Regions from separate parts of the Ruegeria sp. HKCCD7181 genome, predicted to be linked through region 4. Evidence: riboswitches for the same ligand, from Rfam matches in the RefSeq annotation. Region 4 holds a riboswitch; each other region holds the start of a gene.

Region 1 (7,088 bases), on a different contig from region 4:
TCTGTTCAAGCAAGCCGCTTGTGTTGTACGCTCCAATGAAAGCATCGGTCAGATTATCGGCCCAAACAGGCCTCCCGGGCAAAACGCTAATCGCCAATCCGGCTGCCACCACAAAGGCTTTGGCCAGCTTACCTCGTGCTGTCCCACGCATCTCAAACCCTCTCAAATTTATTTTTTTACTGCCTCACAGGCACTTTGCGCCCTTACTTTCAAGTAATCAAGGCGCCAAAAAAATCTAATACGGCACTATAGCGAAAATGCACACTCGGCGCAAAATGCAGGCAAGACCGGAGCGCTGGCGTTAAATGAATAGCGCCAGGTGACGCGCCCGCCTGATTTGCGACCAACCCGAACGGTTCCCAACTCGCCCTCCATAAACAGGCATGCGATCCTTCCGTGTTCTTTCAACTGATCCAGCAAGGTGTCGGGCAGACGCTCGACCCCGCCCTGAATCATTATCACATCATAAGGTCCATGCTCGGCGGCGCCCTGATCCAGCGGACCGGTGTGAATGATGGCGTTGTCTACGTCCGATTCCATCAGGACAGTCTGCGCCTCTGACGCCAGGGAATCGTCGTCTTCAACCCCAACCACCAGCTGCGCCATACGGGCTGCAACAGCGGTCGAATACCCAAAGGCCGGAGCGATATCCAACACCATTTCATCGCCGGAGATGTTCAGCACATCCAGCATTTTTGCCAGGGTCCGCGGCTCCAGCAGGCAGCGGCCCTCGCCTAATTCCATCAGGTCTCCGGCATAAGCTGCTTCGCGCTGTGTATCCGGCACAAATTTCTCTCGCTCAACGGATAGCATCGCATCAATTATGGGGAATTTTGTCACGTCCGAGGGACGAATTTGCGTATCAACCATCGTAAGGCGCCGAGCTGCGAAATCTGTCATATGATCGCTCTTCCATATTCCCAAGTCTGACGAGCTTGTGCCACATCCAATTCCCTGCGGCAACGGGCCATGAACTGAATCATGCCGCGGCAAAACTGTGCAGTCGATTTCACCGGCGGAAACACTTGGCAGAACCACTTGGCCATGATGGTTTTGCAACCTACCCTCTGGACGTTCTTTGCGAAAGCTGTTAGAACGCCTATCACACCACGTTAAGTAATTGATTTTACTTGAAAAGGCGAGTTGGCGGAGTGGTGACGCAGCGGATTGCAAATCCGTGTACACCGGTTCGATTCCGGTACTCGCCTCCACTACTTTTCAATGGGTTAGAAGCATTGGCAATTTCTGCCGTAGCGCATTTTACAATCCATTTTACAATTCTATTCACGCATTGCTCTCTTTGGCCTCACTTAGAAGCGTCAAAACGTCGTCAGTTTCACCCGGCGAAACCTGCGCGTAACGCTCAATCATTACCGCAGCAGTGCGTAGAGACCACCCCATGCATCCTGCAATCTGTGAGAGTGATAGACCCGCCGCACAAGCCTCGTGGCTGCCGCGCCACGGGCGTCGTAAAGCCGCAGGCCATATGCCGTCATTGATGCGCACCGCTACAGCGCTCGCAACCGCGCCATTTTCGCATTCAGCTTCTTTGCTGGCCTGCGCGCGTGTGAGATTGCAGGATTGAAGGTTAGTGATGTTTTTGATGGCAACGGTGAACCTCGTGACACAGTTTTTCTTGCGGCGGCACAAACCATGGGTGATGAAGCTGGCACCGTTCTCGTCAGCAAAAGGCTGAGCAAAGCTCTTACTGTCTACGCAAACACCTATCCACGCCACGTTAGCAAACCTGACGCTCCATTGTTCTTCAGTGCAAAGCGTGGCGGGTTCAGCCCTCAGACGATTGTGAATCTGTTTGCCAAATTTTGCGCGGCAGGCATTAAGGGCGCTAGCTCGCATAGCGGACGCAGGCAGTTTTTGACGGAACTTGCGGACAAGGGAGTGAATGTGCGGGTATCCCTCCTGAATCAACCTGCTCAGATTGTGCGGCCGCTACATTCAATACAGCGGCCCACATATGTTGGTCTATGGATTACCGGCATCCGGGCAGAGCATTACACGGTTAATAAGTCACCCTGTTATTCGGGATTACCTCATACCCTGGCTCTTCGGGTTCATCATCCAGCATCTCAGGCGGGAAACCAGGTGCGCGTACGTCCAAACCAGTAACTTCTTCCAATCGTTTGATGATGTTGGGCGACAGTTCCCGTTCACCAAACCGCGCTATTCCATCCTCGAATATCTTGATCATTACCGGATTAATTTCCAACGGCACCCCAGCGCGGTCCGCGACGTCCTGAAATAGGCCAATATCTTTTTTCACAAGGTCCATAGTAAAGGAAATATCGCGCGAACCGTTCAGGATGACCTGGCTTTCCGTTTCGTGCACGAAAGAGGTTCCCGAGGAAATCTTGATCGCCTCATATGTCGTACTCAGGTCCATCCCCGCGGCCTTGGCCGTGACCAGCGCTTCGGCGCAGGTGATGAGGTTGGCAGTGGCCAGATAGTTGGTAAGCACCTTCAGAACTGAGGCCGAACCGAGGTCTCCCGTATGCAGAATGCGCCGACCCATCGTTGTCAGAAATGGCAAAATTTGCTCGAACGTATCGCGATCACAACCCGCGAAGATCGATATATTGCCGGTTGCTGCCCTGTGACACCCTCCAGAAACGGGGCAGTCAACCGCCGCACCGCCACGCGCGATCACTTGGGCACCCAGACGTTTGACTTCGGCTTCGTCGGTTGTGGACATTTCCATCCAGATTTTGCCCGGACCGACTTCGGGTAGCATCTCTTGCATGACCGCATCAGATGCGGCTGGAGAAGGCAAGCAGGTGATGACGGCATCACAGTCGCGCATCAACTGGGCTGGCCCGTCTGCGGCCTTTGCCCCTTTGGCTACAGCACCTGAAACCAGATCCGAGTTCAGGTCATGCACCGTGAGATCGACCCCGTTGCGCAGCAGTGAACCCGAGAGCTTACCACCCACATTCCCCAAGCCGATAAAACCAACTTTCATTTATAAGTACTCCCCATTCGAGTTCAGCAGTTCATGGCACCACATCCATCCACGGCGCGTCATGCCGCCCAGCGACGCCGTCACGTCGCTTTTTACCCCCTTATGCACAAGATGCACGCGACTCGCTTGACAAGGCGCCCGCCCGTACCGCATGTCGCTTCCGTTGGTGTCCATTTTATGGATGAAAAGGGAATGCGTCAGCGGTCTACCGTCAAACGCAGCCGCCCCCGCGACCGTGACCGGAGAGGGTGCCCAATGCCACTGGCCTGCAGGCCGGGAAGGCGGGACATCCGACAGGGTAATCACCCTGACATCTGCAAGCCGGGAGACCTGCCAACACCCGAAGTAGAAACCGGACGGGGTGTTCCGGTGTCGGGTCCATGTCGAGACACGTGGCCCGCATGAGACCCCGTCCCCCACGAGAGGTTTGGGGGGATGAGAGACTTGAACGAGACCGCATCAGTCGAACTGCTGGTCTGCACAACCTGTCGACGCGGTGAGCCGGTCGAAGACGACGCACAGCGACCCGGAGCGCTGTTGCACAAGGCTCTGGCTGGTGTCGAGTGGCCCGAGGGCATCACTTTGAAACCTGTCGAGTGTCTGTCGAACTGCGACCAGGGCTGCTCGATCGTCTTGCGCGGTGGGCCCGCGCGCTGGACTTTTGTCTATGAAAACTTGAACGAAGCCAACGATGTCGAAATCATCGTCGAAGGCGCAACCAAATATCTGGCCACCGAAGATGGCCTGGTGAAGTGGCGCGAACGTCCTGAACATTTCCGCAAGAACTGTGCGGCCCGTATTCCCCCGATTGGAGCCTGATGAATGAGCAACCTCGAAAAACTCCCCGTCACCGTTATCACCGGCTTTCTGGGCTCGGGTAAAACCACCCTGATCCGCCACCTGATGCAGAACCCGCAAGGCAAGCGTCTGGCGGTGGTGGTCAATGAGTTCGGCGATGTTGGCGTCGACGGCGACATCCTGAAATCCTGCGCTATCCCGGACTGCCCGGCGGAAAACATAATGGAACTGGCCAACGGCTGCATCTGCTGTACCGTGGCCGACGATTTCATTCCAACCATCGAGGCCCTGATGGCACTGGAGCCGCGCCCCGATCATATCCTGATCGAAACCTCTGGGCTGGCGCTGCCGAAACCGCTGCTGAAAGCGTTCGACTGGCCCGATATCCGCTCGAAAATTACCGTGGATGGTGTAATCGCCCTGGCCGATGCCGAAGCTGTTGCAGCCGGTCGCTTTGCGCCGAATGTCGAAGCTGTAGACGCCCAGCGCTTGGCCGACGACTCGATCGATCACGAAACACCCCTCTCCGAAGTGTTCGAGGATCAGATTTCCTGCGCAGATATCATTCTGCTGACAAAACCAGATCTTGCGGGCCCCGAAGGCGTAGCCAAAGCCAAAGAGATCATTGCCGCCGAGGCCCCTCGCCCTCTGCCGGTTGTCGAGGTTGCCGAAGGTGCCGTGGATGTCCGGGTTGTACTGGGGCTTGAGGCGGCCGCTGAGGATGACATGGACGCTCGTCCGTCGCATCACGACGATCATGATGACCATGAACACGACGATTTCGAAAGCATCGTGGTTGAACTGCCCGAACAAACCGATCCCGCCAATCTGGTTGCCAATATCGAGCGTCTTGCCAATGAACTGAACATCCTACGCGTCAAAGGTTACGCTGCTGTTTCCGGCAAACCTATGCGCCTGCTGGTTCAGGCTGTTGGCGCCCGCGTTCGCCATCAGTATGACCGCCCCTGGAAAACTAGTGAAGAGCGTCGCTCGCGTCTGGTGGTGATTGCCGAGCATGACGACATCAACGAGGTCGCGATTCGCGATATCCTTGTCGGTGTCACCGAAGCTGCTGTGTAAAAGAAAATGCACGTCGTCTTCCGCGAAAGCCACGGGTTAGAAGAGACAGAAACCCCAACCGACCTGGGTCAGAGCCCGGCGGATCTGGTGGTTTTGTCCTTTTCCGACAGCGACCTCGGTGCTTTCGCGGCAGGCTGGCATCGCGGCGGGGGACCTGATGGTCGGATGCCGACGATGCGGTTGGCCAACCTGACAGCGTTGAAGCACCCCTTGTCTGTTGACACCTATGTCGAGCAAACGCTTGAAGGCGCCAGGGGTATCCTGATCCGTCTCATCGGCGGTGTCCCCTATTGGGCATACGGCTTACAGCAAGTTCTGGCGCTAGCGCAGGCCAAAGGCATTGCTCTGGCCGTGCTACCAGCCGACGGGCGCGAGGATACACGGCTGGACGAGTATTCCACCTTGCCTGTCTCGACCCTACGAAGACTTGCGCACCTGTGTGACACAGGAGGAGAAGTTGCGGCACAAGCGGCGCTTGCGCAGTTGGCGTTGGCGGCTGGGCTTTACGCCGGACCGGTGATGGGCGCAAAAACCTTGCCCGATTGCGGCGCGTGGTGCCCGGATCGCGGGGTAGTTCCAGCGGAAACCGCGCTTACGGGTGACGCCAAATGCGTCTTGGTTACTTTCTATCGCGCCTACCTGACGTCTGCCGACACTGCACCCGTTGCCGCCCTGATACGGTGCCTGCGTGCACGTGGCTTCGAGGCGATCGGGCTTTTCGCTCCTTCACTAAAAGCTCCGGCAGCTGCCGGCTGGCTGCGCGAACAGGTCGTCGAATTGGCCCCATCGGCGATCATCAACGCCACCTCTTTTTCAGGCAAAGGCGCGTCGGGCACCTCTCCGTTGGACGCTGCCAATGTTCCGGTGTTTCAGGTTGCGCTGGCCACCTCTCGCCGCAAGGCATGGATCGAGGCAGAACGCGGTCTATCACCTGCCGATCTGGCCATGCATGTAGTGCTGCCCGAAGTGGACGGGCGGATCTCAGCGGGCATCGCCTCGTTCAAGGAACCGGGCAAGCGCGATCCGCATCTGGAATATTCCCGCTTTGCCCACCGGGCCGAGCCGGAGCGGATCGAGGCCATCGTCGATCGCGTATCCGGCTGGCTGAAGTTGTCAGACACGCCCAATTCACAGAAAATACCAGCCTTGGTGCTGTCCACATACCCTGGCAAGGACTGGCAGATGGCGCATGCGGTTGGTCTGGATGCACTGGCTTCTGCCGAAGCGATATTGTCTGACCTTCAAGGCGCAGGCTACGACACTGCCCCCGCTGAACCTATTGCCGCCACGTTGTTGGACGCGCAGATTTCATGGCCATTGGACCACTACCTTTCGGCCCTATCGGGTTTACCTGCACAGCTGCGCGCGGATCTCGAAACGGTCTGGGGAAAGCCCGAGGACGACCCATCCTTTGCAGAAGGCGCAATTCATTTTACCGCCCTTCGTCGCGGTAAGGCCCTTGTGGCCTTGCAACCCGAACGCGGCATACCCGAGCTGCGCGATGACGACTACCATGACCTGTCGCGCACCCCGCGCCACAGCTACGTCGCGTTCTATCTGTGGCTACGCCAAGGCCTCGGCACAGATGCGCTGATCCACATCGGTGCGCACGGAACGCTGGAATGGCTGCCGGGAAAATCGGTTGCCTTGTCATCTGAGTGCTGGCCCGAAGCACTGATCCGCGACCTGCCAGTGATATACCCCTTTATCGTCAATGATCCCGGAGAGGCCGCGCAGGCCAAACGCCGGATCGGGGCCGTTACGCTGGGCCACATCCCGCCTCCGATGAAGGAAAGCGGCACTCCGGATCGCATGGTGCGGCTGGAATCTCTGCTCGATGAATTCTCGAACGCCGACGGGCTGGATCCCAAGCGCCGCGACCGGTTGCAAGCCGATATCCGGGACGAGGCGCAGGCCATCGGGCTGGAAAACGATCTGGGTCTTGATCAAGCCACCAGCACCGCCGAGGCGATCACTCGCATCGACCGCTTTGTTTGCGATATCAAGGAAAGCCAGTTCGGTGACGGGCTGCATATCTTTGGTCGCGTGCCCGAAGCGAAAAGTAATTTCAATGCTACGCCGTCTGCGCATGCCGAACGCGCCGCGCTGCTGGACGCTCTGGCTGGACAGCGGATCGCGGCAGGTCCGTCAGGCTCGCCTCATCGTGGGCGGGCTGATGTGCTGCCGACCGGGCGCAACCTTTTTACGACCGACCCGCGGTCAGTGCCAACTC
Region 2 (7,088 bases), on a different contig from region 4:
CCTTCAGATGCGGCCATCGTAGCCTCCGCGGTCGATCTCTGCTGCGATAACTGTGAACTTGTCGGCTTTCATGGCCTCATTCAATGCTGTGCGCAGTTCTGAGCGGTTGCGCACTGTATGTCCATTTCCGCCGAACGCCCGACCCATGGCGGAAAAATCGTGACGGTCGAAATCAACACCACGATTCCCCATCTGGCGCTGGCGCTGTTTCAATTCGATTAGCGCAAGGCTGGCATCCACAAAGACCAGAAAGATCGGATTGCCGCCCATTTCGGCGGCTGTCGAGAGCTCGCCAGCCACCATCAGAAATCCCGCATCGCCGGAAAAGCTGATCACGGGGCGCTCGGGTTCCGCCAGTTTCAGACCTATCGCCATCGGTATCGCACAACCCATGGTGCAGAGGGCCGAAGACTGGATCAATCCGCGTTCTTCGGAACACTCCCACATCTGGCTTAGCAGGATACGATGCGCGCCGCTGTCCGCTGTCGCCAGCGTATCAGCGGGCAGGGCGGCTCGTGTTTCCGCAATAACGGCGGCAGGGCCCCAGTCTTCGTCGGTCGGAAAGGCCTTGACCAGGGCTGCTTTGACCTCCGCAGGTTCGCCATCAGACCATGTTTCGCGGGCCGGATTTCCTTTGGCAATGGCCTCCAGCGTTGCGCTGGTGTCTGCGACCAGATGCAGCCCCGCCTGATGCATGTAGTGGTCATTGACCACGGCAGAGATATCGATGACGCGTTTTTCCTCGGGATCCCAGATCTCGCGCCAGCCGGGGCGCATCTCGATCGGGTCATAGCCCAGGCACAAAACCAGATCGGCTTGTTCGATCAGAGGGACCAGATGCTTGTCAGCCAGCGGCGACAGCCCCGCACTGCCCAGACAAAGCGGGTGATCCTCGGGAATGACGCCCTTGGCCTTGTAGGTCGTTACAAACGGTATGCCGAAATGTTCCAGAAATGCCCGAACCAGGCAGCGCGAGTCGTCGTACAGAATGTCCAGACCCAGAATTGCTATTGGGCGTTCGGCCTCGGCAACCCAGCGGCGGGCCTTTTCCAGACATTCTCCTTCGGGAGAAACAGGCGCAACCTTGGCCAACCTGCGCCGTTTCACGCCAGTCACACGGGTATCTGCAACCGAGATCGGCACATCGACATGCACTGGGCCGGGGCGCGGCTGCGTTGCCAGAGATACCGCTTTGTCCGCGACTACGTCGGCACCTTCGGCAGTAAGCAGGTATGTACCCTTGGTGATCGAGCGATAGACCTGAGAATGGTCCATCACCTGATGGGTATAGGTCAGCGCCTCATGTGCATCGACACAGCCGGTCAGCACGATCATTGGCACACGGTCCTGCAAGGCGTTCGCGACTACGTTGATTCCGTTCATCGCACCGGGGCCCAGCGTCGCGACAAGAATGGCTGGTGCACCGTCACGATGATGAACGGCTTCGGCCATGAAACCCGCGGCGTTTTCATGTTTGGTCAGATGAAAGGTAATGCCTGCCGTCTCCAGCGCATCCACCAGTGTCAATACTTCGCCGCCGGGCATACCGAATGCATGGCGGCAACCGGCCTCGTACAACCTTTGGGCCAGAAGATCCGCGGCGCGGGGAGAAGGATCCTGCATCAGTCATGCTCCGAAGTGTTTATTGGCAAGCAGATTGCGGAGGACGCCCCCGGACGCAAGGTGGTTCACGCCAGTGTGACTATTTGACTGCGGATTCGGCCACGGCCTGAAACTTGGCGTCCAGCTCGTTGGCAATTTCGGCCAGAGCCTGCCCGCCTTCTGCCGCATAGGGTGCAAAGACAAAGCTGGGCGTTTTGTAAGACAGGGTGGCGTTTCCGTCCTCATTCTCGGTCACGTAGAACCGGATCGGAGCTTCGATCATCGCAGCGGTGGAGGTTTCCAAAACGCGCACAGCGTAATCATTGTTGAAAGCACCGATCACGCGGTTGCCCGGTATGGCGATGCCACGGGCCGCTGCTGCCTTGGTGGGACCAGCCTGCGTGACAACGATCAGGCCGTTTTCCTTCACAGCAGTCTTGGTGTCGTCCACCAACTGTTCATAGGTTTTTTCGGTCGGATAGACGGCCCATCCGGCCAATGGCTCTTCAGCCAAGGCGGGCAAGGCCAGCATGCAAAAGACGGGTATGAGTGCTTTCATCGCTACGCCTCCTATGGTTCGGGTGCGCGATTGTTGCCAGACTTTGCTGTGTGGCGCACTCACATTCTTGTGCGTGAAAGCGCGGCCGAGGCTTGCACCGCAGAACCGAAACACGCAAAAAACGCGCAGATGCATCGATGTGAGGCCGAGTTGAACAAGATTCGTTTGCTGATCTGTGAAAGCTGCGCTGGCACGCGCGATCGCGGTGCCGAACGTCAGGCCGTACAAGCGGCACTGACCAAGTCAGGCCTGGAGGATCGGGTCCAGATCAGTGCCCATGCCTGCTTCAGTGGCTGCGAAACGCCAACGGCTCTGGCATTGCAGGGGCAAGGGATCGCCTCATACGTTTTTACAGGAATTGATGTCGTTGCGGATGCAGAAGACATCGCGGCGACATGTCAGACGATTTTGAACAGCCCGTCCGGCTGGATTGACGACGCCCGACCATGCGGACGCCTTCGAATGTGTCTGCGTGCACGCATTCCGGCGTTTTAGTCGACCTGAACCGTAACTGCCGTACTGACCGGCACGTTATCAACCATCAGCGGGCTGTGGCTGTTGGCGTTCAACGAGACAGAAACCTCGACCTCACCCTTAGGCAGATCAGAGATATGCATCCAGTTGCCGTATAGCCGCGCCAGTTTTTCGCCATTGATATAAACGTGAGCGTGACCTTCACCTTCTTTGTCAGCCGCCGATGCGTTTTCCGGCGAGAACCGGAAGTTCTGAGGCATGACGTGCAAGTTCCATCCTGCCATGGGGTCCTGGATCACCGCGATCTCCAGACCGGGTGCGTTCGGGCCGGCTGGCAGATTAACAGCAGTGGAATGGTCGTGGGCCATCGCTTCGGCTTGGCCGCCGCCGTGATGAGAAGGATCGGAATGGTCATGGCCGTCGAAAGTGACGCCATTGGCCGCGGCCAGTACAAACCCTGCGCCTCCGCCAAAGACCAGACCAATTGCAAACAGAGCAAGTGAGCGGGACATTTCTTATCCTTGAAAAACAAAAGCCCGCCGGGATTGTCCCGACGGGCATTATTTGAGGCTGATCAAGCGTTCGCTTCAGCGTGCTTAGATTCTTTCTGCCAAAAGTACCCGGCGAAAGAACCAACAAGAACCCACGCGACCAAACCTATACCAAAGGCACGGGCTGCAAACAGGGCACCGATTTCCGTTGGCACAGGACCGGTGAAGACATCAGGTTCCGGTGCACCGATCACATGCGGGGCCATCAGCAGAGCGGCCGCGACCACGTAACTGATGAGGTTGCCTCCAAAGGCGATCAGCCACATGGCAACGCTGGCTGCAGCCACTGTCGCGAACCACCAGACTTGGCGGGCATAGACGTCGGCAGCCGCAACACCGGGAACTTCCGGTGCCAGTGTAAAGCCAGGTGCCATATGGAAGGCTATGAAACCCGCGAGGCCCCAAAGCACTCCAGTTCGGCCATCGATTTTATGTCCCAGACCTTCTGTCACCGACATCACGGCAATCAGCACGAGCGCATAACCGGTATAGGTCAGCATGGTGAAGATCACGCTCAGCGCGTCGCGGGTCAGGTCCGAGAACATGCCCGGCAATTCGGGATGGGCAGACACTGCCTCGGCCCCGAAATGCACCAGCTCTCCTGATTCATACAGTTCGGCGTGCAACAGAACAGGTTGCACAAACGCAAGCTGCAGCAAGGCGGCAATCAGCCCCGCTGCAGCACCAGCGAACAACGCGCTGGTCAGAATGCGACTGAACATTGTCTCAGTGGCAGGGGAAGCCGGTTGCGTGGCGTACGTCATGTGCCGCGTCATGCAGCGCAGCCGCCTGAACGTGGCCGGTCAGGGTGATGATGCCCAGACCCAGCGCAACAGCGAACAGAGCCGAGAGTACACCTGTGCGTGCGACTGATGCCGTTTGAGTTTGTGTTGTCATTTCTTGTCCTCCAATGCCGCCGCACCCGACGGCCGGTGTTTCTACGTTCGCCTGGCAGGTCTCCTGGCTCGCGGGTCAGTGCCTCTGTTCGCCTTCCCCCCAAGATCGGGAGTGGCTGGTTGAACAGGGCTCACCGCTTACAGTCGCGGGGGCGGCTTTGGATTTGACCTGCGCGCAGGCCGCACCAAATTCCCTCTTAGCATCCGGATGACTCCGGCAGGACCAGACGTTTTCATTTAGCCGCGATAAGCCCGTGCACGCAATGACCAATTGCGACGTTTTCGGTCAGTTCTCGCGCTTTTTCAGCAAATAGATATCCATGATCCAGCCATGCGCAGCCCTGTGCCGAGCGCGACTGGCCAGAATCTCTTCACATACATCATTCAAAGGGCCATGGATCAGGATTTCCTCTTTCATTCCCACGTAAGCCCCCCACCAAATGAAGTATTCCGCCATCTCGAGGCTTTGAAAAGAGCACTCGCCGTCCAACATAACCGCTACGGTTGACGCCGCCTTGGGCCAGCCTTCGTCGCGCAATCGGCGTCCGGTCGTCACGACATAGGGCGCGCCGATGTCGTTGATCGGTATTGCGTGGGCGGCCGTCAGCGCTTGCAATGCCGTTATACCTGGAATCACACGCGTTTTCGGCTGCGGGTTCAGCCGCGAGGCAATCCGAAGCGAGCTGTCGTAAAGCGAAGGATCGCCCCAAATCAATAACGCAACGGTGTGCGCTTCGGGATGGGCGTCAATCACTTCACTCCATCGCCGCGCGATGGCGTCATGCCATTCATCCACTCCGCGCAGGTATCCGTCTTCGGCCCGCCGTTGAGGGATGTCAAAATAGGCAATCTTTGGTTGCGTGTCCGCCACATGCGCGATGATTTGCTCGCGAATTCCGGCCAGATCGGCTTTGTTATCACCTTTGCGGGGGATCAGAATCAGATCAGCCGCTCGAATCGCCTGCGCGCCCTGATAGGTCACGTGATCGGGATTACCGGTACCAACACCGACGAGGTTCAGTTCAATCATCGCCGAACTCCGCCAGCGGTCCATACAGGATCAGAGCAGGGGCGGTTCCGATCTCTGCTGCCAGCTTCTCTGACAGGGCGCCGATTGTGGAACGGTGCAAAGCCTGATCAGGGGTCGAAACCGACTCGGCCATAAGAGCAGGCGTATCCAACGACAGACCGTGCGCATGCAGAGCTTCGACCAGCAGCGGAAAAGTACGCTTACCCATGAAAACAACCGTTGTCGCGCCGGAATCGGCCAATGCGGGAAGGTTGAGGTCTTTAGGTAACTTGCCGCTGACATCATGGCCGGTGACAAACTGCACACGCCGTGCGGTCAGGCGACGGGTTAGGGGAATGCCTGCTGCAGCAGCTGCGGCAACTGCCGAGGGAATACCGGGAATGATCTCATATTCGATCCCGGCGTCGCGCAGCGCGACAAGTTCTTCTTCCAGACGCCCGAACATGCCGCCATCACCGGATTTGAGGCGCACCACATGCTGTCCGGTTTGTGCATATTCCACGAGCAAACGGCTGACATGATCCTGCTTGGGCGAAGGACGGCCGGCGCGTTTGCCCACGCCCACCAGATCGGCGTCCGCGCGTGCATGGGTCAGGATTGGGCCGCTGCTCAGGTCGTCGAACAATACCGCGTCGGCTTTTTGCATCCGGTCCACGGCTTTGAGTGTAAGCAACTCCGGATCGCCGGGACCCGAGCCGATGAATGAGACGAAGCCGCTCATGCCGATGCCTCTGCGATCAAGTGAAAAAACGTGCCGGTGACGTTGCCCCGTTGCGAGCCCGTCTGCGGGCCTTCTGCCCCTTCGGCATCAAAAACGCGTGCAAGCGGCGCGTCCGGCTGCTCAACAATCGACGAATAATGAAACTCATGACCGCGCATCGCCGTTCCGGCCGCAAAACCCGGCATCGGCGCCAGCAGTTCCGCCCGACGATAACCAAGGTTGAACTTGCGCTTTTCATACGAAGTCACCAACCCCAACAGGCCAGCCATCTGGTGTGCGGTCCCTTCCTTGTCAATCAGGACCTCGCCCAACGCCATATATCCACCGCACTCACCGTGTACGGGCAGTGTTTCAGCGTGCTTTCGTAGGCCGGTCAGGAACTTGTCGGCAGCCGCCAAAGTTCCCGCATGCAGTTCCGGGTATCCGCCAGGCAGCCAGACCAGATCTGCATCTTCGGCAGGTGCTTGGTCAGCCAAAGGGGAAAATGGCAGGATCTCCGCCCCTGCGGCACTCCAACCTTCCAGAAGGTGCGGGTAGGTAAAGGAAAACGCCGCATCCCGCGCGAGGGCAATTCGCTGAGCCGGAGGGCGCGGCAGCGCGGCAGACGATGGCCCAATTGGGCCTGAGGAAGCCGCACCCTTGATCGCCTCAAGATCTACGTGTTCGCGCAAAAAAGCGGCGTATCCGGCGATCGCATTTTCCAGATCTGGATGCTCGACCGCTTGGATAAGCCCCAGATGCCTTTCGGGCAGGGTCAAGTCGCCGCGCCGGGGCAGAACGCCCAGAACCGGCATGCCAGCACGTTCCATGCCCAGCCGGGTCAGGCGTTCATGCCTTGGGCTTGCACAGCGGTTCAGGATCACACCGGCAAACGGCAGGTCTGGGTTATACATGCGGAACCCCAGCGCTGTTGCCGCCGCAGATTGCGCCTGACCGCCCACATCCAGCACCAGAACCACCGGCCAGCCCATGCGCAATGCAGTCTCGGCGCTGGACCCGTGGCCCAACTCTCCGGGCTTGGCAACGCCGTCAAACAGGCCCATCGAACCTTCTGCGATGACGATGTCTGCCCCTTCGGCTTGGGTCGAAATCGCACTCAGCAAGGGCTCATTCATTGCCCAGCTGTCCAGATTGAACGAGGCCCGCCCCGCTGCCGCCCTGTGAAAGGCGGGATCAATGTAATCCGGTCCGCTTTTGAAGGGTTGCACGGTCATGCCGTCCTCAGCCAGTGCCCGTAGCAATCCCAGCATAACGG
Region 3 (7,088 bases), on a different contig from region 4:
AACTCGACCACGTGATCGAAGGTCGGATAGCGCGCCAGCGCGGCCTGAACGTCCTGTGCCAGCGCCGCCGTAGGTCCGCCACCGTTTCCTGTTGTCGTCGCGGCATAGGCAGGTTGCGTCGAGGCTTGCGACGCGGGTGCGGCAGTCCCTGGAATTGCAACCCCGCCGCCGGGACCTCCATTCGGTGGCGGAGGTGTATCTTGAAGGCGTTTCAGCAGTTCCTGCGGACTTGGCAAATCAGCGACGTGGGTCAGCCGGATGACCGCCATTTCCGCAGCCATCATTGCGTTTGGCGCTGCGGACACTTCTTCGAGCGCTTTGAGCAACATCTGCCACATCCGCGTCAGAACGCGCATCGGCAGAGCCTCGGCCATCTGCTGCCCCCGGGCACGTTCGTCGGGGGAAACCGTAGGGTCTTCGGCGGCGTCGGGAGTGATCTTTACGACAGAGACCCAGTGAGTGATCTCAGCCAGATCGCGCAAGACCGCAAGGGGATCGGCCCCTTCGGCATATTGGGCACCGAGTTCGGTCAAGGCTCCAGCCGCATCTCCGCGCAGGATCATGTCCATCAAATCCAGCACCCGGCCCCGATCCGCCAATCCCAGCATGGCGCGTACCTGATCGGCACTGGTCTCGCCTGCGCCGTGTGAAATGGCCTGATCCAGCAACGAGGTCGCGTCGCGCGCAGATCCTTCAGCGGCGCGGGTGATCAGCGCCAGCGCATCTTCGGCGATCTGTGCGTTTTCCGACGCAGCTATTTTGCGCAGCAGGCCGAGCATTTCCTCGGGTTCGATGCGCCGCAGGTCAAAGCGCTGACACCGAGACAGAACCGTTACCGGGACCTTGCGAATCTCTGTGGTTGCAAAGATGAACTTCACATGTTCCGGGGGTTCTTCCAGCGTTTTGAGCAGCGCGTTAAAGGCGCTGGTCGACAGCATGTGAACTTCGTCGATGATATAGATCTTGTAGCGCGCACTGGCGGCACGGTAGCGGACGCTGTCGATGATCTCGCGGATGTCATTCACACCGGTACGGCTGGCGGCGTCCATTTCCATCACGTCGACATGGCGGCCTTCCATGATCGCTACGCAGTGTTCGCACTGGCCACAGGGTTCAGTTGTGGGGCCGCCATTTCCGTCCGGGCCGATGCAGTTCATGCCCTTGGCAATAATTCGCGCCGTTGTGGTTTTACCGGTGCCACGAATACCGGTCATGATGAAGGCCTGTGCGATCCGATCCGCCTCGAACGCGTTTTTCAGCGTGCGCACCATCGCATCCTGGCCAACCAGGTCGGCAAAGGTTTCGGGGCGATATTTGCGGGCGAGAACCTGATAGGCGGGGCTGGGCGTGTCGGTCATGTCTGCTCTGGCGGATTCGAGTTATGCGGCAGCGTAGAGCGCGCTGCCCTCCGCGTCCACCGCAGGTCTGAACGAATTTTGTTTTGGATGTTGGTACGACGGTATAGAACTTGCGGGCACAGCAAATCAGGGGGATCGATGCCGCAGTTTGGAGTTCACACTTTGCAGGTCGGCGGTGGTTCGCTTGCACTGTCACCTATGCCGGGCCGGGGCGGGTTTTATTTGGCCGATCTGAAGGTGATCAGAGGCTGGGCACCGGATGTTGTACTCTCAATGACTACTGCGGCTGAGATGGGGCAGGAAGGTGCGGGGAATTTCGGGCAGGACCTGACGGAACGCGGGATCGAATGGATCCATTTGCCCATCGAGGATTTTGGATCACCGCCGCCTGAAATAACCGAGCGATGGGCCGAGGTCAGCGCAAGAGTTCTGACGACTCTGTCAAATAAAGGCCGGGTTCTGGTGCATTGCCGCGGTGGATGTGGTCGGTCAGGGATGGTGGTTTTGCGTTTGATGGTGGAATGCGGTGAAGCATCAGAGGCGGCTTTGTCCCGGCTCCGTGAAATTCGCCCCTGCGCCGTCGAGACCGACGGGCAGATGCGCTGGGCCATGGGAAAGGCCCGCGCGCATTCTTTGAAATAGGTCAAACTGCCGCGAAAGACTCGGCCCGAGCCGGTTGGCTTGGCGCAAGCGCTACGGCCTCCAGCAACGCGCAAGGCGGGCTGCTGATCGCCTGAGAAGGAAGGGACGTAATTTCCGTGCCAAACATCAGCTCGGCATAGTCGTCCAACGTGTCAGAACCGATCTCGGGGTCTGCGCCGCAATAGACCCGCACCTGATCAGGCCGGGCGCGAAAGCGGGCGGTGCATCCCTTTAGGCAATGCGTCAGGTCGGTGTTGCCCTCGATTTCGAACTCGCGCGTGGTCGCAGGACCTGCGGTCGCTACGGCCTGCACCATTGCACGTGCCATACGGGCAAGTGCGGGGCAGGTTTTGCCCGTGTGCTGGCAAATAGTCGCGGTGAATTGATGTGTGTCAGTCTTCCAGATCATGCTGCGCCCTCCGCGCGCGGGACGAAGGGTGAGAGATAAGGAAAGGAAGCCTCAGAGCTGCCAAACCCTGCCCGGACACCCCGCCCGAGTTTCGGTTTTAGTTTCCGATGGCAGGTCTCCTGACTTGCGGGTCGTTGCTTTGCCGACCTTCCCAACCTTTCGGTCAGTGGTGTTTTGGCATCGCTCGCCGCTTACAGTTGCGGGGGCAGTCGCGGAATTAGTCCGTACCGGGTCAACCGGGTTGGACCGCACCGTGTTCCCTTTTCATCCCGGCCCTTGTTGGAGGGCGCGGAAACCATCACGCAATCGCTAGCGGTTGCGGTGTGACCGAGTCAAGCAGATTGGACATTCATTTGCTCGCTCCATTGCTTCGGCACGGCAAGTGGACGTTTGGTCAACCAAGTCCTGCCTTGACTCGAAACGACAGATAGGGCCGATTGAGGAGGTGAACTGATCGGTTCAGTTGCGACTGGAGAAGAGATGTTAGACGCTCGGCAAACGGTTCTTACCGAGAATATTCGGTTCCCTTCGGCGGCGGCAATGCTGTCGGGCCGCTTGTACCTGCCGGTGTCCGAACCGCAGACAGTCGTTGTTCTGAACAGCGCAACCGGGGTGCCGCGAGACTACTATCAGCATTTCGCCCAATGGCTTGCAGCTGAACAAGGTATGGCCTGCCTGACATATGATTATCGGGATTTCGGCCATTCCCTTGAGGGGCGATTGAAGGACTCAGCGGTCACAATGGCAGATTGGGCCTTGGTCGACATGCCCGCTGCCCGTGCCGAGATGCGGCGACGGTTCCCAAATTCGCAGCATTGGACAATCGGTCATTCGGTTGGCGGAATGCTCGGCCCCGTGCAGCCGGATATAGACGCGATCGACCGGATGATCTGTGTCTGTTCGGGCTTGGTCACGCTGTCGGATCATCCGTGGCCTTACCGCGGGCTTGCCGGATTGTTCTGGTACGGCCACGCGCCTTTGGTCGTGCGCATGATGGGATATTTGCCAGGTAGAGCGCTTGGCTTCGGTTCAGACTTGCCTCCTCAGGTCTACTGGCAATGGCGCAAGTGGTGCACCTCACTAAAAAGCTATGTGCCTGAGGTTGGTACCAGCCTACCGATGGCAAATTGGTCTCGGGCTAGCGGACCGGTTGACCTATTCGCGTTCACTGACGATCAAATGGTTCCACCTGATGCGGTTTGGAGACTGGCCGATCTATACGGACCGGACGCGAAACGTCACCTGATTGACCCTCAAGACTTCGGACTGAGCGGTATTGGCCATATAGGTGTTTTTTCACGTAAAAACGCGACAGTCTGGCCCCGTTTGATCGAAAGGTGAGGGACGCCAAAACCTGGCGCCCCCTCCTGTCAGAATTCGGTGCGCGAAGACTTTCCGCGTGTCACACTCCGCACCATTTTTCCGAATGCTTTATCGCGCGCACGGGCTTGCGCCACGGATTCGGAATTACGCATGTCCTCTCGCCGCAGTTTGCGCCACCGGTCCAGCCGGTCAGGACTCAGAGCACCTTCATTAATTGCGAACAGGACAGCGCAGCCCGGTTCGCTGTGGTGTCTGCAATCGGAGAAGCGGCACTCCTGGGCCAGCTCAACGATGTCTGCAAAGACCTCGTTCACACCTTCCTTGGCGTCCAGTAACCGCAGCGCGCGCATTCCCGGGGTATCGATTAGCCATCCACCGTTTTTCATTCGGTGCAGGGCTCTTGCGGTCGTTGTGTGCCGACCGCGCGCATCGTCCTCGCGGATGCCAGCAGTTGCGTCCTGCGATCCGGTCATGGCATTTGCGAGTGTCGTTTTACCTACGCCGGAAGAGCCGACCAAAGCAGCCGTCTGACCAGACGGGCACCAATCCAGAACGCGCTGTACGTCTTGCGCGTCCAGCGCGTTCACCGGCAGGACGGTCAGAAATGTAGATGTGGCCTGGGCCTGGTTCACATATTGCTCTGGGTCTTTGATGGTATCCGCTTTGGTCAATACGATGACTGGGAAACATCCCGCCTGATGGGCCAGCGCGAGATAGCGTTCCAAGCGGGCGAGGTTGAAATCCGCGTTGCAGGAACTGACGATGAACAGAACATCCACATTGGCGGCGATCAATTGCGCGTCGACCCCGGTTCCGGCAGCGCGGCGTTTTAGCAGGCTGCGACGGTCCAGCAAACGTTTAACTCGGTATTGTGGGTCGCAAAGCACCCAGTCACCAACGGCAAATTCACCAGTCAGGCGATCTCCGGTCAGCAATGGTATTTCGACGCCAGAACATTGTCCGATCAACCGATCACGGTGAACGGCTGTCACGCGGAGAGGAATCAATTTTGGGTCGACCGCGTGTTGCGCGGCAAAATGAGAGGACCATCCAAGGTCCGAAAGGGTAAGAGACATTGGTCTGCCTGTGTTCAGAATCAACAAGCCTTGCGGATGGCGGGCGCGTATCCACTGGCAATGTGTTCAGGCAGTCGGGATGATGGCTAAGATCAGAACCGCGTTGCCTGAAGGGCCATTGCTACAATCATAAAAGCCCTCCTGCGGCTGTGGGGTTCAGGTTGGCACCTTTTCAGGCACTAAGTGAGAGGTTGGACATCGACCCAAGCGGGGCTCGTTGTGGCTGCTTCCTTCCGGACCTGACCAGGTTGGCGAGGCGCTCGCCCGCGCCAACCTCTCGATGATGGATATAGGTGTGTGAAGCGGAAATGACAACCCGTCAGAGCGTCAGTTCAATCTGGAGAAATCCCGCAGAGTTCAAGCCATGTATATGAGGAGTATAAGCAGACAATTCGTCAAGATGCGCCTCGGCACCTGGGCCGGTCTCCAGCATGGCACTGGCTCCACCAAGCGGGGAGAGGCTGAACGGGTTTGGCGTGCGCTCCAAAGGATCGCTCGGCAGCTTTCCGGCTAGGTAATCCCGCAGAATGTCCTGAATAAGCAGAGTCGGCAATTTGATCGGCTGCATCTGTCCGGCCATTGGAAAGTTCCCGCCGCCATTTGCCCGGTAATTGTTTAGCGCGGCGACAAATCTCTGGCTGTCGGTGACAGGACGGCCTTCCAATGTCAGATTGCGGATGCGTGAGGCGGAGAGATCGGCCACACCGCCGGCGGCTGCATACCGGGGCGGCTGGGACAGGTCGATCTGATAGTTCAGCCCGTGAAGCACATCAAAATTGTGACCCGCCCGACCAGGATTTATCAAAGTGTCGCATTGGTCCGCCAAGACTTGATTGTACAGCCCGGCTGACATTTCGAGCCATTCCCGGACCTGAGCACCCGTTACTACCACGGCCCGCACTTCGTTAGGAAAAATGTGGATGTCAGCCACATGTCGCATTGAAATCTCGCCTGCCGGGACGTCGGTGTAATATCTCGGCCCTGCACGACCGCCGAATTTGGCAGGCGCCGAAACTGATATGAGCGGAAGGGATTCCAAGCTTGTCCCTGCCAGAATTGGCCGAACCGCAGCCGCCTGAGCGGCCGCCAGCAGCGCAAGTCCGCGATCAGGGGCGCAAAAACTGAAATAACTGTGAGCCGGGGCAGAGATGCTCCCAACGGGTTCTGCGACGCGGATGCGGGTTGCCGTATGACCCGCAGCGAACAGGCGCATCATCTCAGGATCTTCCGGCACAGGGTCGGCATGATTGGCGGGGTAGGCGGACTGCAGCTCGGCTTTGGCTTTGACGATACGCCAGCTTTCAGCGCCGTCGGGTTCCAGCATCAGGTTGATGACACCCAGATGGGAACCGGCAAACCCTGGCATAACCGTGGGTTTGCCATGCACCAACCCTTTGGTGCCGTCGACATGAGCGATGTTGGCATGCGATTTTCCCGGCAGCGTCAGGTGAGTGTGGCCGGCGATTATGACGTCGATTTCTTTCAAGGCGGCTAGCGGAACGACCGCGTTTTCCAACCCCGCATTAGCCTGCGTTTCGCGCAACCCTGAATGAGCCAGCGCGACGATGATATCGCAGCCCTGTCGACGCAACGCGTTGGCAGTTTCTTTAGCAGCGTCGAGAATGTCGTCGATCTCGACCTTCCCCTCCAGCCGGTGCGCTTCCCATTGAGTGGTCTGAGGGGGCAGGACAGACAGCACGCCGATGCGGATTGGCAAATCGGCGCCGTTCCATTGAACGAAACGATGCAACACCACGCTTTTCCGAGGGTTTTGGGCAGGTGATGTGCGTCTGAGGTTGCTGCTGACCAACGGGCACGAGATTTGGTCGGCAATCCGGTCAATCAGTCGAACCCCAAAATTAAAATCATGATTCCCTAGTCCTACCGCGTCGTAGTCCAACGCGTTGAACGCCCTTGCTATGGGGTGATCTTCCGTCACGTTTTCGGCGGCCCAATCTCCGAACGGTGTTCCCTGAAGGAAATCTCCGTTGTCGAACAATAGGCTGAGCGCGCGCTTCTGCCGGGCCTGTTTGCGCGCTAGGCGGATTAGACTGGCAGTCCGCGTGAAGCCTATTCGGGGGTCTGAGCGATCCGCGTAATAATCGAACCCGGTCAGATTCATGTGAAGATCGCTTGTTGCCAAAATCTGGATATGCGCGACCGGTGACGGTTTCTGATCTGGCGATGTACTAATTGTCAAACTATCAGCTTCGGGATGTTGTTGTACGGTTGAATTCACCAACTAGTAGAATACGTGCAAATTCCGGGGCATTCTTGCGG
Region 4 (7,088 bases):
TGGACGCAGAGTTTCAACGGAATCTGATGGCTGGTCTGCAAATGGCTGGGCTGTCTGAGCGCTGACCAATCCTCCAGAATCCGACGATGAGGTTTTCCGTATCGTGGTGGCAACGCCAAAGGGCAAAGAAATTAGCGGCCTCACGCGGATTCAATTTTTTTCTAGGTTGGGAAGATTGACCCTGCGGCCTGCGCTATGCTGGCTGTCGGCAGTGTGCCAATGTCCGCTATATGAATCATGATCAAGGCAGATCCGTGAATGTTAACGCTTTTCCATAAGGTCCAAGCACGTCGGCATTTCACTTGCTCAGCGTTTTCGTCTGAATATGCGGGCTTGTTGCACCTTGCTGTAAGAGCGTCAAACTGGCGATACCAATTGCCTTCGCCAGACGTTTATGGAAGCGCGCCAAAGGGATTTGAATTGACCGATTGGCTGTCTAATCGGCTACCACCGGCACTAAATGACAAGGGGCTACCATGCGTGTCAGCGTAGGGATCGCAGTAACAATCCTCGTTGCCCTGTCAATCGGCGTGTCGACCTTCGTTGTGCATTCGCTGTGGTGGACCACTGCGCGTGAAAACAGTCGGATGCTTGCGGCTGAAATCAATAGCCAGATCGCCAATACTGTTCGAATCGAAGTCGGGCTGACACTCAGTTCCGCTGAGGCCGCCTGGGCCGCTGTACGCACCATCTTTGTCCAGAATGTCATAGCAACGCGACAAGCCGACAAAAGAGAGTTTGTCTTTCTGTCGCAGTTGCAGGCCCAACCCAATATTTCGTGGATTATGTTCGGTTGGCCCGACGGGAATTATTTTGCCGCACACCGCCTCGGCGATGGTGGACTGGAAATGATTGAAATCGACAGCGAGATCCGAGATCGGATGCTGCGCCGGGACCGCTACATCTTCATTCCCGGCGACATCCAGTTTGAAGAACGGAACTTCACGCCTACAACCTACGACCCGCGTGATCACGCGTGGTTTGGAAATTCGATTGGGCGTGACTCGCCAGATTGGATCGAAGCTCGTGACTTACCAGGCAGCCAGAAGACAGTTTACGCTTTTGCCGGGCCAGTCGATGTGAACCGTAGACGGCAGGGTGTTTTGGCAGTTGTCATCGAAACTGATCGGCTGTCCCGATTCCTTGGCACGTTGCGGCCAGGCGAATTTGGCGCCGCGTTTATCCTTGATGCAGACGGGAAGGTGATTGCTGCTCCGGATCCGGATGCTGATGAGGTTACGCCCGCTCGGATGGGTGAAGGTGAGCTTTACGAGGTTGCCAAAAAGTCCGGCGAGCAATTGTTGGGTAAGTCCGGCGCGCGCGTCTCGATGAATTCAACCACAAGAATTGTCAATGAGGGCGTCCCCTATGCGGTGGCACTGACGCCTCTAGGCTTTTATGGTTGGCGCGTTGCTACGGTCATTCCGGAAGCAGCGTTCCTGTCAGGTATCGATAAAACGTTGGTGCGCCTGATTTACGTTCTTGTTGGAGTCGTTATTGGGGCCATCGGTTTGGCTATCTGGCTTGTCAGGCGGGTTGTATCGACACCATTGGCGGATATCGTCGAAGATCTGAACAAGGTCGAACGCTTTGACATCGAGCAGATTTCAAGCCGCCCGTCCAGATTGTCGGAACTTGCCAACCTTTCTGCCGCGACTGCAAACATGGCTGCCGGTCTTTCTGCTTTCCGCAAATACGTACCCACTGACCTTGTACGGACCTTGGTTTCAGAAGGCATCAACACTCAGCCCGGCGGGGAGATGAAACAGATATCGGTTTTGTTTTGTGACGTTGCCGGTTTTACAGGTCTGTCCGAAAGGCTTGGACCCCAGATTGTAGAACTGATGGAGCCTTTCTTTGACGCCGCTTCGTCTGCCATCGCTCGTAACAACGGTACGATCGACAAGTTTATGGGCGACGCTGTCATGGCGTTCTGGGGCGCTCCGCGACAGGATTCCAATCACGCCGAGAACGCTTGTCGCGCCGCGCTGGATCTCGTCGCTGCGGTTGCAGAAACCGATATCAGGGACGATACGGGAAGCGCTTTACGCGTGCGCATTGGACTGAACAGTGGCGAGGCGCTGGTCGGAAACATCGGCTCTGAGCAGCGGCTAAACTACACGGCAATCGGTGATGTTGTGAACGTTGCCAGCCGCTTGGAAGGCGCTAACAAAGCATATGACACATCGATCCTGATTGGCCCGGAAACCCGGCGGGCGGCGGGCGACGCGGTTATCGCGAGGGAATTGGACACCCTGGCTGTTTTTGGGCGCTCCGGTGGCCTCGTTATTTTTGAGTTGATCGCGATGGCCGATAGTTTCGACAAGTCTCACACCTGGATTGAGCTCTATGAAGAGGGGCTAACCTACTATCGGAACAGAAAATTTGAACAGGCGATCTCTGCATTTGAGGCGGCTGAAAATGAGCGTGGTGGAGATCTTGCCTCTGCGGTCATGAAAAGGCGCGCATCCGCCTTCCTGGATGCGCCTCCGCCGGACGACTGGATGGGCGTCGCGATCGCCGACACGAAGTGACCCAGCGAAGATCAGGTCTCATTTTGGCGCCCGGATGATGGCGATGCTAGCCGCTCGTTCGACCGCCGTAGCTGGGAAAAAGCGGTTTAAATCCGCCATCTCCGCTTGTCACGGCCAGAACTTGGTTGTGTAAGCACTTCCGGGGTTTTCATCCGACGCTTACAGATAAGATTCCAGGGCTGTGAGCTTTGGGTTCTAGAATTATCGAAGCCGCAGTATTAGCGCATCGAGGTAAAGGTTGTGCCCAACCACTACGGGAGTTGAATACACAACCTTAGACGGCGCTTGCATCCGCGCCGCCGTTTTCTGAGGTCAAGCTTGAGCAGCGTTGTAAAGGCGCGGAGTCACAAGGCCTGTGCCGTTCAGTCCGCGAGCAGCTTTGGCCGCTGCCAGCACCGCCAGATCAACCAGTGGCTCGATGATGATGACAAGCATATAAGCACCACCGAAAGTCAGCACAGAGGCCATGGTCTCAGCGCCGAACCCCTGGCCATAGAAAGCCCAGAAAGCGACCCAGGCAACCACTCCGCCCTGATAGGCGCTGCTCAGCGCCAAAGCCTGACTGTACTTCAGATCAACATAGGCGGTACCCGGCGCGATGATACGCTTGGCCAGCGCCTGTAGCGCGAACAGGGGTACCAGCAACGTCGTCAGGTTGATGAAGTATTGCGGCAAATCGAACGGAGCAAAGAAAACGCCCTGAATCAGAAGCCCGGCTGCTAGGCCAAACGCCGCCGGTGCCGCACCCAACAGCAGGAACAGGGTGGAGCCGAGGATGAAATGGACTTCGGAAACACCAACTGGAAAATGCGGCAGGATCTCGAAAAATAGAAAAACACCAATTGTGGCGAGTGCGGAGCGCATGGCAAAAGACGCAAGACCATTTGCCCGCAGTGTGCTGAAGGTCTCCTTGGCGGCGTATGTGGCAGCCCCGGCGGCAGTTGCGTAAGACAGCACAATTTTGGCACCGTTTACGATGCCCGGTTCGATATGCATAAGTTCTCTCCCTGCCGCCTCACCCGGCGGCTGTTCAGGTCGCACCGGCAATTGATGCCGGCAATTAAGGTTTGGGCATCGCCCGATGTTAAACGGCAGGTCTCCTGACTCGCGGGTTACTGCTAAACCAACCTTCCCGGCCCGGTTTGGGGTCAGTGGTCTTTTGGCGTCGCTCTCCGCTCACAGTTGCGGGGGCAGTTACGGATTTGACACGTTTGGATGCGCCGCACCGTATTCCCTTTTAATCCCTTCGATTTTAGCCGCTGGGAACCGTAAACGAGAAACGGCTACAACGGACACATTGCTCCTGTCAATGAGGCCAGAGCTTCAGTTGTCGACTAAATTTAAAGGGGCAAAATAGGTGCAAATTAACCCATAGTCGGTCCGAAATTTTAAATGCTGCCGGAAGCCTCTTGATACTCTGGGCGCCAGAGGCGTTAAACTTCGCCAGTGGTTGCTGGAGCGAGTAGCCAGCCCGCCATGATTGGAGATCAGGATCGGAAAATGCTGACGAGACGCCATTTCATCCAGACGAGCACTGCACTGTTTTCGGCTTCGGTATCCAGCCCGGTTGTGGCCAATACCTGGCCAACCGTTTCGCAAAAGGCGGCCTGGGACGCCGCGGTTACCCCACCGGGTTACAATCCGGCCACGTCCAACCCTTGGGGGGTGCATGAGCGTTTCTTGCCGCGTCGGGTTGTTGCAAATGATGGGCTTGTAGCTGGTGACATCCACGTGGACGCTGTTGCACGCTACCTTTACCATATCGAACAGGGCGGTACGGCGATGCGCTATGGCGTTGCCATTGCGCGCGGAGATTTATACGAACCTGGTACTTATGACATCCGCCGAAAGGTGAAATGGCCCCATTGGACGCCAACGGCTTCGATGATTGAGCGCAATCCGGAATACGCGCAGTACAGGAATGGTATGGAGCCGGGCCCGAACAATGCACTTGGTTCCCGAGCGTTCTACCTATTCGTCGGTAACCGCGATACTTACTTAAGGATTCACGGCACACCGCAACCCAAGAGCATTGGAGGTCGCGCGAGTTCTGGATGCGTCCGCATGATTATGGCCCATATCAACGATCTCTATCCAAATGTTAAAACCGGCTCGACGGCTTACCTGTATTCTGCCGAAAACAGAGTTAGCGCGCGGACTTAAACGACAACAACACTAGGGCAGCGTCAGCAATCCATGACCAGCGTGAATGTCAGGCTTCACGCGCAACGCAGATCGGACCGCCGTTAGTTGCGCGCAAAGGTAACAGGGTTGTTTCCACAGGACCGCGGTGTTCGTACCAAAAACAATTGTCCTGCGGCGAAAGACGCGCGGACGCCAAATCCTGTCCGGGTGCGGCCAACGCCTCAACCGATTCAGGGATTTTTCCAATCTTGGTGGTTGAAGCACCTGTTCCGGACAATTGAGCGGAGCATCCAGCCGTGACTGAAAGCATCACTATGATGGTCGCAAATTGTTTCTGCATGCGGACAGTCCGTCTTTGATCTTGATTCGTTTATAAAAAGGTCGCATCCGCCGGGATCAGTCGCAAGCCGCGATGGGCTTTCTCGCGAATGGAGGCTGTTCAAAAAAATCGAAATTGTTCTTGAACCTCTAGTTGCTGCAGGTCCTATCTACTGAAGACCACAAAGAGTCGTGAGGTCCATTCATGCCATCCGATAGCAGCCTTCCCGATAACACTCGTGCTGATGTCCAAGATACTTGCCGGAACCAACAGTGCTGCGGCGGCGGGGCAGGCGAGGATGTCGTGCAGTCCGGATCAGCGCCTATAAATGGGAGAAGTTTTCAAGTCTCGGGTCTGGACTGCGCTGAAGAAGTGGCAATCCTGAACCGGGTTGTGGGTCCGAAAGTTGGCGGAACAGAACATATCGTATTTGATGTCATCAATGGCCGGATGACTTTGCTCGAGAGTGCCGGCAATATCTCGAACGACGAGGTCATGCAGTTGGTCGCTGGCACTGGGATGAGTGCAAAGCCCTGGAACGACGACGATGCAGCCCAGATTCAGGCGGCGCATATTGCCCGCCAGCGGCGGTTCACCGCTCTCAGCGGTGGGTTTTGGGCAGCGGGATTCACGTGGCACATCTTCGAGACTGGTATGGGCGGAGTATTTGGTCTGTTCTCGGGGCATGCGGATGTAATGATGCCATTGCCCGAGGTAGCCTTGTTTGCGGTCGCAATCCTGTTCGGTGTCTGGCTCGTGGCGCCCAAGGCTTGGTCTTCACTGCGACGGCTCTCGCCTGACATGAACCTGTTGATGGTGGTGGCTGTCTGTGGCGCAATTGGTCTTGGCGAATATTTCGAAGCGGCAACGGTTGCCTTCTTCTTTTCGCTTTCGCTCTACCTGGAAAGCTGGAGCGTTGGTCGTGCGCGCAATGCGGTGTCAGCGCTTCTGGATCTGGCACCGCCCACAGCACGTGTTATTCGCCCCGATGGCCGCGAAGTGACAATTCCCGCGGCAGAGGTTGCTATCGGCGAACACTTCATTGTGCGCGGAGGCGACCGAGTTCCGCTTGATGGCGAAGTTATCGACGGTACCGGGGCTGTCGATCAGGCTCCGATTACCGGCGAAAGTGCACCAGTCCCCAAGGAGAAAGGCGACGAGGTATATGCCGGCACCATAAATGGCGAAGGCACACTCAAAGTGCGTGCATCAAAAACCGCGTCTGACACCGTACTGGCCAAGATCATCCGCATGGTCGGCGATGCGCAAGCCCGCCGTGCACCAGTCGAGCAATGGGTTACGAAGTTTGCTCGCGTCTATACGCCTATCGTTATGATCCTTGCAGTTGCCATTGCCCTGATCCCGCCGCTTGTCTTGGGAGCATCATGGGGCTTCTGGCTTTACAACGCGCTTGTTCTTTTGGTCATCGCTTGTCCGTGTGCGTTGGTGATCTCTACACCGGTTTCCATCGTTTCGGCGTTGACCGCATCGGCCCGGGTCGGGGTGCTGATCAAGGGCGGGGCCTATATCGAAGCGCCCGGCCGCACTACGGCTCTGGCAATGGACAAGACCGGGACAATTACGATGGGCGAACCCGAAGTGGCGCATATCTATCCTTTGGGAGGTTCGTCCGAGGTTGACTTGCTGAGCAGAGCGGCCAGCCTCGAGGTGCGGTCCTCGCATCCGCTGGCACGCGCCATCCTGACAAGAGCCGAGGTAGAAGGTATTTCCGTGTCCGCGGCAGATGACACCCGCACTGTGCCCGGCCGAGGCCTCGAAGGCCGTTTGGATGGCCTTTCAATTTGGCTCGGCTCCGATCGTTTTGCTATCGAAAAAGGACATGGCCACGAAATCCCATCAGATCTGCGTCACCGTTTGGAAAGCGCCGGTAGCACGCTTGTAGTTGTTGGCGATGAGGCTGGGATCGTCGGCATCCTAGAGATACGAGACCGAATTCGACCCGAGGTCAGAGGCATCGTGGCGCAGCTTCATGCACGGGGCGTGACGTCAATCATCATGCTTACAGGCGATAACGAGCGCACAGCGCTGGCGGTAGCGGCAGAGGTCGGTATCGATGAAGTGCGCGCCGA

What was found. Region 4 has a riboswitch for cobalamin ahead of AC2TCY_RS10405 (energy-coupling factor ABC transporter permease). Riboswitches for the same ligand answer to the same signal wherever they lie in the genome.
Region 1: another riboswitch for cobalamin. It lies ahead of AC2TCY_RS06420 (DUF1636 family protein); the one in region 4 lies ahead of AC2TCY_RS10405 (energy-coupling factor ABC transporter permease).
Region 2: another riboswitch for cobalamin. It lies ahead of AC2TCY_RS06490 (CbtB domain-containing protein); the one in region 4 lies ahead of AC2TCY_RS10405 (energy-coupling factor ABC transporter permease).
Region 3: another riboswitch for cobalamin. It lies ahead of AC2TCY_RS17845 (hypothetical protein); the one in region 4 lies ahead of AC2TCY_RS10405 (energy-coupling factor ABC transporter permease).

Annotation. Positions count from the first base shown of each region.
Region 1 is NZ_JBWVBC010000002.1:577,178-584,265, forward strand. Features, by position in the region: gene AC2TCY_RS06395 (TolC family outer membrane protein) at 1-151, opposite strand, end outside; gene AC2TCY_RS06400 (protein-L-isoaspartate O-methyltransferase family protein) at 247-900, opposite strand; tRNA gene AC2TCY_RS06405 (tRNA-Cys) at 1,138-1,211, shown strand; gene AC2TCY_RS06410 (hypothetical protein) at 1,558-2,127, shown strand; gene AC2TCY_RS06415 (NAD(P)-dependent oxidoreductase) at 2,021-2,977, opposite strand; cobalamin riboswitch at 3,125-3,329, shown strand; gene AC2TCY_RS06420 (DUF1636 family protein) at 3,413-3,796, shown strand; gene cobW (cobalamin biosynthesis protein CobW) at 3,800-4,855, shown strand; gene cobN (cobaltochelatase subunit CobN) at 4,862-7,088, shown strand, end outside.
Region 2 is NZ_JBWVBC010000002.1:591,686-598,773, reverse strand. Features, by position in the region: gene AC2TCY_RS06520 (CaiB/BaiF CoA transferase family protein) at 1-17, opposite strand, end outside; gene AC2TCY_RS06515 (thiamine pyrophosphate-binding protein) at 4-1,623, opposite strand; gene AC2TCY_RS06510 (DUF302 domain-containing protein) at 1,703-2,161, opposite strand; gene AC2TCY_RS06505 (DUF1636 family protein) at 2,312-2,656, shown strand; gene AC2TCY_RS06500 (hypothetical protein) at 2,653-3,147, opposite strand; gene AC2TCY_RS06495 (CbtA family protein) at 3,210-3,908, opposite strand; gene AC2TCY_RS06490 (CbtB domain-containing protein) at 3,913-4,083, opposite strand; cobalamin riboswitch at 4,120-4,325, opposite strand; gene cobF (precorrin-6A synthase (deacetylating)) at 4,369-5,112, opposite strand; gene cobA (uroporphyrinogen-III C-methyltransferase) at 5,105-5,833, opposite strand; gene AC2TCY_RS06475 (cobyrinic acid a,c-diamide synthase CobB) at 5,830-7,088, opposite strand, start outside.
Region 3 is NZ_JBWVBC010000010.1:44,724-51,811, reverse strand. Features, by position in the region: gene AC2TCY_RS17855 (DNA polymerase III subunit gamma/tau) at 1-1,358, opposite strand, end outside; gene AC2TCY_RS17850 (protein-tyrosine phosphatase family protein) at 1,497-2,000, shown strand; gene AC2TCY_RS17845 (hypothetical protein) at 2,002-2,409, opposite strand; cobalamin riboswitch at 2,502-2,724, opposite strand; gene AC2TCY_RS17840 (alpha/beta hydrolase family protein) at 2,890-3,750, shown strand; gene rsgA (ribosome small subunit-dependent GTPase A) at 3,780-4,808, opposite strand; RNA gene ffs (signal recognition particle sRNA small type) at 4,990-5,088, opposite strand; gene AC2TCY_RS17825 (bifunctional 2',3'-cyclic-nucleotide 2'-phosphodiesterase/3'-nucleotidase) at 5,128-7,047, opposite strand.
Region 4 is NZ_JBWVBC010000004.1:268,662-275,749, forward strand. Features, by position in the region: gene AC2TCY_RS10400 (adenylate/guanylate cyclase domain-containing protein) at 477-2,534, shown strand; gene AC2TCY_RS10405 (energy-coupling factor ABC transporter permease) at 2,847-3,530, opposite strand; cobalamin riboswitch at 3,608-3,820, opposite strand; gene AC2TCY_RS10410 (L,D-transpeptidase) at 4,035-4,697, shown strand; gene AC2TCY_RS10415 (hypothetical protein) at 4,747-5,019, opposite strand; gene AC2TCY_RS10420 (heavy metal translocating P-type ATPase) at 5,203-7,088, shown strand, end outside.